One region of the Streptomyces sp. NPDC004327 genome, then DNA from elsewhere that is predicted to be linked to it. Evidence: riboswitches for the same ligand, from Rfam matches in the RefSeq annotation. Region 1 holds a riboswitch; each other region holds the start of a gene.

Region 1 (3,444 bases):
CCGGGTGGAAGCGGGCGAAGGCGAACCAGGCCTCGTCCCACAGGAACACCAGGTCGGGCTTGATCGCCAGGCACTCGGTCATCACCCGCTGGACGTCGTAGACGACGCCGTCGAAGGTGCAGTTGGTGAGCGAGATGAGCCGGACCTTGTCGAGCCGGCCCTCGCGCCGGTACGTGAGCAGCGTGCGCTTGATGTCGGCCAGCGGGATCGCGCCGTACATGGCGTACGCGTCGAGCGAGTAGCTGTCGAGGTAGGCGACGTGGGATCCGGCCATCACCTGCGCGTAGTGGTGCGATTTGTGGCAGTTGCGGTCGACCAGGACCACGTCGCCCGGCGCCACCAGCGACTGCGTGACGATCTTGTTGGCGGTGGAGGTGCCGTTGGTGACGAAGTACGTCCGCCGCGAGCCGAAGGCGCGCGCGGCCAGGTCCTGCGCCTCCTTGATCGGGCCGTGCGGCTCCAGGAGCGAGTCGAGGCCGCCGGAGGTCGCCGAGGTCTCGGCGAGGAAGAGGTTCAGCCCGTAGAAGTTGGCCATGTCGTGGATCCACGGCGAGTGGACCACCGAGTTGCCGCGGGAGACCGGCAGCGCGTGGAAGACGCCGGCCGGCTTGCGCGCGTACTGCAGCAGGGCCGAGTAGAACGGCGTCCGGTAGCGCTTGCCGATCCCGCGCAGGATCGTCAGGTGCAGGTCGAGGACGTCCTCCTGCTGGAGGAAGACCGAGTCGAAGTCGCGCCCGATCTCGGTGGCCAGCTGCTCGACCGAGGCCTGCTCGACCAGATAGAGGTCGAGTTCGGGCCGCTCGTGCCGCACCGCCGTCGCCAGCGTCCTCGCCCGCTCCGCCGCCGTGAAGAAGTCGATGTCCGGGACGTCGAGCGCGGGCACCAGGTCGTCGAGCAGCGACAGGTCGAGCGCGGACCGGCCGCGGAGGTCGGGCCGGACGACGACCGCCTGGATCCACGGGTTGACCAGGACCGCGACCATGGCGTCGACGAAGCTCGGCACCGCGACGATGTCGTAGACGAAGGGGTCCTCCCGGCGGCGCAGCGCGCGCAGGTCCCGGGCGATCCGGGCCTGCTCGGCCTCGGAGAGGTCGGCCACCACCAGCACGTCGAACCGGGGCCGGGTGTCGACGGCGGCCTCCGCCTCCACCGCGTCGGCGGCCGGCGCCTCGGTCCCCGAGACCGCCGTCACCGACAGCGGCACGTCGCCGATCAGGCTGCGTCCGATCCGCTCCGCCTCCCGGCTGAGCTCCAGGTACGAGTCGGGCACCGCGAGCGCGCGCAGCTTCGCCGCCGCCTGCCGGCCGGGACGGCTCAGGTAATACGTGAGCACGTCGGCGTCCGCGAGGCCGCGCTCCAGGGCCGCCTGCCCCTCGCTCTGCTCGACGGGGTCGAGGTTCGGCATCGCCAGATGGCGCGCGCTGTCCGCGATCGACCACCAGAGGTCGGTGAGCAGCTGCGAAACGCTGTTGTAGGCGGAGACGGCGGGCTTCGAGGGGTCCATGAGGGCGATGCTAGGTGGGGGTGCATTATCCCGCAAACCGGACGATATTCCCGCATTCTCTTCAAATGACGAAATGCGGATGAGGTGCCCTATGAGGGCATTTGGCGGATAAGGCGGACCAGGGGTGGGGAGGGTGATTCGGGTCACGGCCCGCCCGGCCCGCCCGATGCTGGTGCGGCGTCAAGTCCGTACTCCCGGAAAAGGATTGGCGAATCGGCCCCGGTCAAGCGGAATGATCCTTTTGTGTTTCCGTGAAAGGTCATTTTCGGTTCGCCAATTCCGTCTTGTATTCGCCGTTTGTTTTCGCATACGGTCACGCCGCAACCGGACGGAAACGCCGAATCCTGCCACCGCCCGGAAACCGCACTCACCACACTCGTCCGGCAGGAGCGGGGGACCCAGGTTTGCCGCCGGTCCCGGGATTCCGGGGCGGCTAGGGGTGAAGCCGTGCTGCGCACGGCCGGGCATCTCCTGCCCGAACCCGACAGCTCACCTCGCAGGCGGAGGAGAGGAATTCGCCATGCGTGGACACGGTAAGCACCGACGTACCCAGCGCACCCCGCTCGCCCGCGGTCTCGCCCTCGCCGGGATCACCGGCAGCGCCGCTCTCGCCCTGCCGCTGGCCGGGGCCACCGGCGCCGTGGCGGCCGTGCCGCAGGCGGCACACACCGTCGCAGTCGAAAAGGCCGTGACCCAGCCGGCCGTAATCAAGGCCGTTCAGGCGGGCCCGGTCCGCTATTCCGTGATCGCCGGGGACTCGCTTTCCGCTATCGCCCGGAAGTACTCCGTCAAGGGCGGCTGGCAGAAGATCTACCAGGACAACCGCCGGGCCATCGGCCAGGACCCCCGGCTCATCCGGCCCGGTCTGACGATCACCGTCGACCCCACGTCCGCGAAGGCCCCGACGGCTCCGCGCTTCACCGGCACCGGCGCGAGCGCCACGGGCACCGTGGTCCAGGCCGCCGCCCCGGCCGCCGCCAAGGCCGCGACGACCGCCTCGACGGGCACGTACGCGAACAACCTCGACGGATGGATCCGCCAGGCCCTCGACGTCATGTCCCGCAACGGCATCCCCGGCAGCTACGACGGCATCTACCGCAACGTCATGCGCGAGTCCTCGGGCAACCCGCAGGCCATCAACAACTGGGACTCCAACGCCGTCGCCGGCACCCCGTCCAAGGGCCTGCTCCAGGTGATCGACCCCACCTTCCAGGCCTACCACGTGGCCGGCACCGCCAACGACCCCTACGACCCGGTCGCCAACATCGCCGCGGCCTGCAACTACGCCGCCGCCAAGTACGGCTCCATCGACAACGTCTTCGGCGCGTACTGAGCCTGCGTCCGAGGACGCCACCGCGTACCGCCCGGCCCCCGAATGGACCGGGCGGTACGAAAAGAGGTACGAAGGCCTGCGTGAAGGATCAACCTCAGGAGCACGCGAACCCCCGGGAGGCGACCGTCCGGGTGTTCATCGCCCTGGCACCGCCCGACGAGGCCAAGGACGAGCTGGCGCGCGAGCTGCGGCCCGCGTACGAGGCGTACCCGGCCCTGAGGCAGAACCGCATCGAGGACTGGCACATCACGCTGGCCTTCCTCGGCGAGCTCCCCGTCGCCGCCGTCCCGCCGCTGCGGCCGCCGCTCGCGGAGCTCGCCGCCGCCCGCCGGCCGCTGGACCTCGCCCTGCGCGGCGGCGGGCACTTCGACGGGCGCGTGCTGTGGAGCGGCATCGCCGGCGACCTCGACGGGCTGCACCGCCTCGCCGCGGACGTCCGCGCCGTCGTGAAGGCGCGCGGCATCCCCTTCGAGGACCGGCCGCTGCGCCCGCACCTCACCCTCGCCCGGGCCCGCCGCGGTGACACGGCCTCGGTGGCCGAGGTCGCCGCCGCTCTCGCCGGCTTCGCCGGCCGGCCCTGGCGGACCGAGCGCCTGCACCTGGTCGG
Region 2 (3,444 bases), on a different contig from region 1:
GCTGCGGCCGGCGTAGACCGCGGCGTCGTCGAGGATCTCCTCGATGCGCAGCAGCTGGTTGTACTTGGCGACGCGGTCCGAGCGGGCCGGGGCGCCGGTCTTGATCTGACCGCAGTTCACGGCGACGGCGAGGTCGGCGATGGTGACGTCCTCGGTCTCGCCGGAGCGGTGCGACATCATGCACTTGAAGCCGTTGCGCTGGGCCATCTCGACGGCGTCGAGGGTCTCGGTCAGCGAGCCGATCTGGTTGACCTTGACCAGGAGGGCGTTGGCGCTGCCCTCCTCGATGCCGCGGGCGAGGCGCTCCGGGTTGGTGACGAAGAGGTCGTCGCCGACGATCTGGACCTTGGCGCCGAGGCGGTCGGTGACGACCTTCCAGCCGGCCCAGTCGTCCTCGAACAGCGGGTCCTCGATGGAGACGAGCGGGTACGAGGCGACGAGCTCCTCGTAGTACTCGGTCATCTCGGCGGCCGAGCGGGACTGGCCCTCGAACTGGTACTTGCCGTCCTTGTAGAACTCGGACGCGGCGACGTCGAGCGCGAGCGCGATGTCCTTGCCCGGGGTGTAGCCGGCCTGCTTGATGGCCTCGACGATGAGGTCGAGCGCGGCGCGGTTGGACTCCAGGTTCGGGGCGAAGCCGCCCTCGTCGCCCAGGCCGGTGGACAGGCCCTTGGCGTGCAGGACCTTCTTGAGGGTGTGGTAGACCTCGGCGCCCCAGCGCAGGGCCTCGGAGAAGGACTCCGCGCCGATCGGGGCGATCATGAACTCCTGGATGTCCACGTTGGAGTCGGCGTGCGAGCCGCCGTTCAGGATGTTCATCATCGGAACGGGCAGCAGGTGCGCGTTCGGGCCGCCCAGGTAGCGGAAGAGCGGGAGGTCGGAGGCCTCGGAGGCGGCGTGCGCGACGGCGAGCGAGACGCCGAGGATGGCGTTGGCGCCGAGCGAGCCCTTGTTCTCGGTGGCGTCCAGGTCGAACATCGCCTGGTCGATCAGGCGCTGCTCGGTGGCGTCGTAGCCGACGAGCTCCGGGCCGATCTGCTCGATGACGGCGAGGACGGCCTTCTCGACGCCCTTGCCGAGGTAACGGTTGGGGTCCCCGTCGCGGAGCTCAATGGCCTCGAACGCACCAGTGGAGGCACCGGAGGGAACGGCAGCACGGCCGGTGCTGCCGTCGTCGAGGCCGACCTCGACCTCGACGGTGGGGTTGCCTCGGGAGTCCAGGATTTCCCGGGCTACGACGACGTCGATGGACGGCACGAGCATCTCCTTCTGGGATGTGACGCTGGTTGTGACGCATGCGGCAAGGTCTCGTTCGCCTTGCGACAAGAGCCTAACCGGCTCGGGGGCTCCGGCCAGCCGGGCGCCCGCCCCCTGGGACGAAAAAGGACCCAAGGGCATGCACAAGAGGACGAAAGACCTGGTTACCGATTAGTACGAAACGGCGACGAGACCGGCCCGGGGCGTAGTGCTCCGGGCCGGTCTCTCGTTCACCGCGGGGGGACAGCCGTCATGCTCACTTGAGGTGGAGCTGCTGGCCCGGGTAGATCAGGTCGGCGTCCTGGACGATGTCCTTGTTCAGCTGGAACAGCTTCTGCCAGCCGCCCTTGACGTGGTGCGCCTGGGCGATCTTGCTCAGCGTGTCGCCGGCCACGACCTTGTACTCGCCGTCGCCCTTCTTGACCTTCTTGCCGGTCGGGGTGGTGACGGTCTTGGCCGCGGGCTTCGGCGCGGTGCGCTTCTCGCTGCGGGTGGTCGGCTGCTCGGCGACGCGCTTGGGGGCCGGGGCGGCGGTCTTCGGCGCGGCCGGCTTCGGGGTGGAGACCTCGGCGGAGCCGCCGTCGTAGGAGGCGCCGGACAGGCCCACGCCACAGCTCGGCCAGGCGCCCTTGCCCTGACCCGCGAGGACCTTCTCGGCGACGGAGATCTGCTGCGACTTGGAGGCCAGGTCGGCGCGGGAGGCGTAGGCGGTGCCGCCGTACGCGGCCCAGGTGGAGTTGGTGAACTGCAGGCCGCCGTAGAAGCCGTTGCCCGTGTTGATGGACCAGTTGCCGCCGGACTCGCACTGGGCGACGGCGTCCCACTCGGAGGCGGTGGCGGCCGAGGCGGTGCCCGCGGTCATCAGCGGGGCGGCGACGGCGACGCCGGCGACACCGGCGAGCGTGACGACGCGGGTGGCCTTGGAGGGGCGGCGGTGTTTGCCCTTGCCGGAAAGCAGCATGGAAGTTCTCCTCACCGACGCCTGCGAGGTGAGCTGTCGGGTTCGGGCGAGTGAGTTGCCCGGCCGCGTGTCCTTGCACGCGGCTTCACCCCAAGCCGGTCGTCGGCCGTCTGTCTCAACGGCCGGGGCCGGCACTTACCTTGGGTCCCCCGCTCCTGCCTTCGGCGCTTGCGCGACGACTGTTCCCGGCGTCCGGCGGCAGGATTCGGCGTACCGGTCGGCGGGGCCCGCGGTGGCGAGCGGTCACGACCGTAGACACACGTCCGGGGGAAGTTCAAAGCCCATCAACCCGGAAAAATCGCCCCTACTTGCACTCCGTCAGGTGACGTTTGCGCAGGTGAGGGGCGACTTCAGCAAAGTGTGCGGACGCAATACCGCCGTTCGGCAAGAGAGACTCATGTCTCACTTGCGCATAAACGGACATTCAGGAGCTAATTACCCCTCAGGCGGAGCCTGGGCCGCCGGCGTCCCGAGGTCCAACTCAAGGCTCTGACCAGGCAGGATGAGGTTCGGGTCGGTGCCGACCGTCTTCTTGTTGGCGTCGTAGAGCGCGGTCCAGCCGCCGGGCAGGGCGTTCTGCTGTGCAATGTCCGACAGGCTGTCACCCGGCTTGACGGTGTATTCGTCCCCGTTGCCCGCCTTGTCCGACTCGTCCACCTTGCCGGTGGCGGCGTCACCGGTCGCCCCGTCGGCCGGAGCGGCGTGGCGCCCGGATTCGCGCGCGGTGTCCGTGTTGCCCGCTTCGTCTGTCGCGGCGTCACCGCGGTGCTTGCCCTTGCCCGAAGCGGGCGAGGTGGACGTATCGGGTGTTTCCGGCGTTACGGAGGTGTCGGGCGTGGCGGGAGTGGTGGGCGCGCCGGGAGTCGCCGGGGTCGTCGCCGGGGTCGTCGGCGTGGCCGAGTTCGAGGGGGACGAGGTCGACGGGGAGGCCGGGGCCGACGGGGAGGCCGGCGGCTCGGTGGCCTTCGTGCCCGACTCGGTGGGCAGCCCCTCCGTGCGGTTCGACTCGTGGACGGGGGTCGTGGACTGCTTGGGCGCTCCACCCGGTCCCGGGTCGACGGCGGGCTTCCTGCCGTCGTTCGTCAGGCCGGCGATGGGCGCGCAGGTGGCCCACTGGGTGTCGCCGGCGGCGAGGGCCTTGTCGGCGATCGCGATCTGCTGGGCGCGGCTGGCGAGGTCGGCGCTGGGCGCGTAGGCGAGGCCGCCGTGCCGCTCCCAGCTGTCCT
Region 3 (3,444 bases), on a different contig from region 1:
GAGCCCGTGAGCCAGGCCGACGACGCCGACGACGCCGACGACAGCGACGAGGAAGAGGGAGCGGAGCAGTGACCGACGCTGCCGCGTCTTTGACGAGCATGGACTTCCACCCGCAGCCCCAGCCGGGCATCGCCAAGCCCTGGGCCTTCCCGGCCCCGGAGCGCGGCGCGCTCGACAACGGCCTGACCGTGCTGCGCTGCCACCGTCCCGGCCAGCAGGTGGTGGCCGTCGAGATCTTCCTCGACGCCCCGCTGGACGCCGAGCCCGAGGGCCTCGACGGCGTCGCCACGATCATGGCCCGGGCGCTGTCCGAGGGCACCGACCGGCACTCCGCCGAGGAGTACGCCGCCGAGCTGGAGCGCTGCGGCGCCACGCTCGACGCGCACGCCGACCACCCCGGCGTCCGGGTCTCCCTGGAGGTCCCGGTCTCCCGGCTGCCCAAGGGCCTCGGCCTGCTCGCCGAGGCGCTGATCGCCCCGGCGTTCGCCGAGTCCGAGGTCGAGCGCCTGGTCAACAACCGGCTCGACGAGATCCCGCACGAGACGGCCAACCCGGGCCGCCGCGCCGCCAAGCAGCTCTCCAAGGAGCTCTTCCCGGCCTCCGCGCGGATGTCCCGGCCGCGCCAGGGCACCGAGGAGACCGTCCGGGCGATCGACGCCGCCGCCGTCCGCGCCTTCTACGACGCGCACGTGCGGCCGGCCGCGGCCACCGTCGTGGTCGTCGGCGACCTCACCGACGTCGACCTGGACAAGGTGCTCGCCGAGACCCTCGGCGCCTGGAGCGGCGCGCCCGCCGCGCCCCGCCCCATGCCGCCCATCACGGCCGACGACACCGGCCGGGTCGTCATCGTGGACCGCCCGGGGGCGGTCCAGACGCAGCTGCTCATCGGCCGCGTCGGCGCCGACCGCCACGACCGCGTCTGGCCGGCCCAGGTGCTCGGCACGTACTGCCTCGGCGGCACCCTCACCTCCCGCCTGGACCGCGTCCTGCGCGAGGAGAAGGGCTACACGTACGGCGTGCGCGCGTTCAGCCAGGTGCTGCGCTCGGACGGCGCGGGCCACGGTGCCTCGATGCTCGCCATCAGCGGCTCGGTGGACACGCCCAACACCGGCCCGGCGCTCGACGACCTGTGGAAGGTGCTGCGCACCCTCGCCGCCGACGGCCTGGACGACGCCGAGCGCGACGTGGCCGTGCAGAACCTGGTGGGCGTCGCCCCGCTGAAGTACGAGACCGCGGCCTCCGTCGCGGCCACGCTGGCGGACCAGGTCGAGCAGCACCTCCCGGACGACTTCCAGGGGCACTTGTACGCGCGCCTGGCCGAGACCGGCACGGTGGAGGCGACCGCGGCCGTGGTCAACGCCTTCCCGGTGGACCGGCTGGTCACCGTCCTGGTCGGCGACGCGTCGCAGATCGAGGAGCCGGTGCGGGCGCTCGGCATCGGTGAAGTGACCGTGGTCACCGGCTGATTGAGCCGCTGTCACGAGGACCCTGGCGACCTGGTTCGTCAGGGTCCTTGCCATTTGTCCGTATTACGGCTAATGATCTTGAATGCCCTGTGGCATGTCTTACAAACTCACGAGTCTGTTTGGTGATTGACGGAAGATCCGCCTAGCGTCGACGCGACTGTTCGCCCGTTGCACGACGCCGCGCCCGCGGCAAACGGACAGTCATCGCCGAGTCCCCGCAAGGCGCGAGCCTGGGGAGCCGGGGACCCATACGCAGTCCCTGGGGTGAATCGGACGCCTTCGCGCACGCGGAGGGGCCCGTAGGAGACCTTCCTGCTCCGAACCCGTCAGCTAACCCGGTAGGCGAGAGGGAAGGAAAGGATCAGCCACTACATGGCGTTCACCCGTGCCACCGGGAAGCATCGTGCTCCGAGTCGTCTGACGCGCCGTGGCGCGGGCATCGCCGGCGTGGCGACCCTCGCGACCACCGGCGTCATCGGCACCCTCGCCTCCCCGGCGCTCGCCGCCGACACGGAGAGCACTTCCCTGGAGGACACCGGTCTCACCCAGGTGATCACCGAGGAGTCCCTCGCCGAGCACGTCGACGCCCAGGCGGCCGCGCAGGAGAAGGAGGCCTACGAGGCCGCCGCCCGCGTGAAGGCCGCCGCCGAGGCGAAGCGCAAGGCCGAGGCCCGCGCCAAGGAGATCCGCGAGGCCAAGGAGCGTGCCGCCCGTGAGGCCGAGCGCAAGCGCCTGAACTCCTTCCAGGCCCCCGTCGCCCACTCGTACGTGTCCACCGGCTACAACACCGGCGGCTCGCTCTGGTCCTCCGGCCACCACTCCGGCATCGACTTCCACGCCGCCTACGGCACCACGGTCGTCTCCGTCGGCTCCGGCACCGTCGTCGAGGCCGGCTGGGGCGGGGCGTACGGCAACAACATCGTCATCCGGATGAACGACGGCACGTACACCCAGTACGGCCACCTCTCCGCCATCCGCGTGTACGTCGGCCAGAAGGTCACCCCGGGCGAGCAGATCGGCGTCTCCGGCTCCTCCGGCAACTCCACGGGCCCGCACCTCCACTTCGAGGCCCGCACCAGCCCCGAGTACGGCTCGGACATCAACCCGATCACGTACCTGCGCGCCCGCGGCGTCGACGTCTGACGTCCCCCGGCCCAGCGTGAGGAAGCCCCGGCTCGAACGAGCCGGGGCTTTTTTCGTCCCCGAATTACCGGCCGGCATCGGAAATTCCCGCGTCCTGCAATAGAGTCGCCGGACAGGCGCCACCCGACGGGGTTTCGCGCGGAGAAAAGCGGAGGTCGGACATGCGCATTCCCGCGCACTCGGTATGCACGGCGATCCGGGACGACATCGTGTCCGGGGTGTACGCGCGGGGAGCCAGACTGACGGAGGAACAACTCGCCCGCCGCTACGGCGTCTCCCGCGTCCCGGTCCGCGAGGCGCTGCGCACCCTGGAGTCCGAGGGCTTCGTCGTCACCCGCAGGCACGCCGGTGCCCAGGTCGCCGAACCCGGCGAGCAGGAGGCCGCCGACCTCCTCGACATGCGCTCCCTACTCGAACCCCTGGGCGCCGCCCGGGCCGCCCAGCGCCGCACCGACGCCCACCTCAAGGTGCTGCGCGGCCTGGTCAGGCTGGGGCAGGAGCGGGCCCGGCACGGCCGGAGCGAGGACCTGCGTGCGCTCGACGGCTGGTTCCACGAGACCCTGGCGCAGGCGTCCGGCAGCCCGCCGCTCACCGCGCTGCTCACCCAGCTGCGGCACAAGATCGCCTGGATGTACGCGGCCGAGCCGGCCGACCGGCCCGCGGACTCCTGGGCCGAGCACGGCGCCATCGTGGACGCCGTCGCGCGCGGCGACGCCGAACGTGCCCGGGCCCTCACCGCGCTGCACGTGGAGCGCGCGGCGCCGCGGCTCCGTCTGAAACGCCCGGAGCGGGCGCGTGTGAGGGTTTCGCAACATGCCGTAAACAATGCGGGAGC

What was found. A riboswitch is a leader RNA that binds a small molecule or an ion and turns the genes downstream of it on or off. The one in region 1 is predicted to bind cyclic di-AMP.
Region 2: linked by a shared signal. The riboswitch ahead of ACFYU9_RS33750 (transglycosylase family protein) and the one ahead of ACFYU9_RS00370 (transglycosylase SLT domain-containing protein) in region 1 are both predicted to bind cyclic di-AMP.
Region 3: linked by a shared signal. The riboswitch ahead of ACFYU9_RS29580 (M23 family metallopeptidase) and the one ahead of ACFYU9_RS00370 (transglycosylase SLT domain-containing protein) in region 1 are both predicted to bind cyclic di-AMP.

Annotation. Positions count from the first base shown of each region.
Region 1 covers NZ_JBIAME010000001.1:85,405-88,848, forward strand. The annotation lists gene ACFYU9_RS00365 (aminotransferase class I/II-fold pyridoxal phosphate-dependent enzyme) at 1-1,504, opposite strand, end outside; cyclic di-AMP (ydaO/yuaA leader) riboswitch at 1,830-2,020, shown strand; gene ACFYU9_RS00370 (transglycosylase SLT domain-containing protein) at 2,025-2,837, shown strand; gene thpR (RNA 2',3'-cyclic phosphodiesterase) at 2,918-3,444, shown strand, end outside.
Region 2 covers NZ_JBIAME010000012.1:84,251-87,694, forward strand. The annotation lists gene eno (phosphopyruvate hydratase) at 1-1,263, opposite strand, end outside; gene ACFYU9_RS33750 (transglycosylase family protein) at 1,514-2,218, opposite strand; cyclic di-AMP (ydaO/yuaA leader) riboswitch at 2,222-2,395, opposite strand; gene ACFYU9_RS33755 (transglycosylase family protein) at 2,654-3,444, opposite strand, start outside.
Region 3 covers NZ_JBIAME010000009.1:320,166-323,609, reverse strand. The annotation lists gene ACFYU9_RS29590 (M16 family metallopeptidase) at 1-72, shown strand, start outside; gene ACFYU9_RS29585 (M16 family metallopeptidase) at 99-1,466, shown strand; cyclic di-AMP (ydaO/yuaA leader) riboswitch at 1,662-1,826, shown strand; gene ACFYU9_RS29580 (M23 family metallopeptidase) at 1,839-2,609, shown strand; gene ACFYU9_RS29575 (GntR family transcriptional regulator) at 2,771-3,444, shown strand, end outside.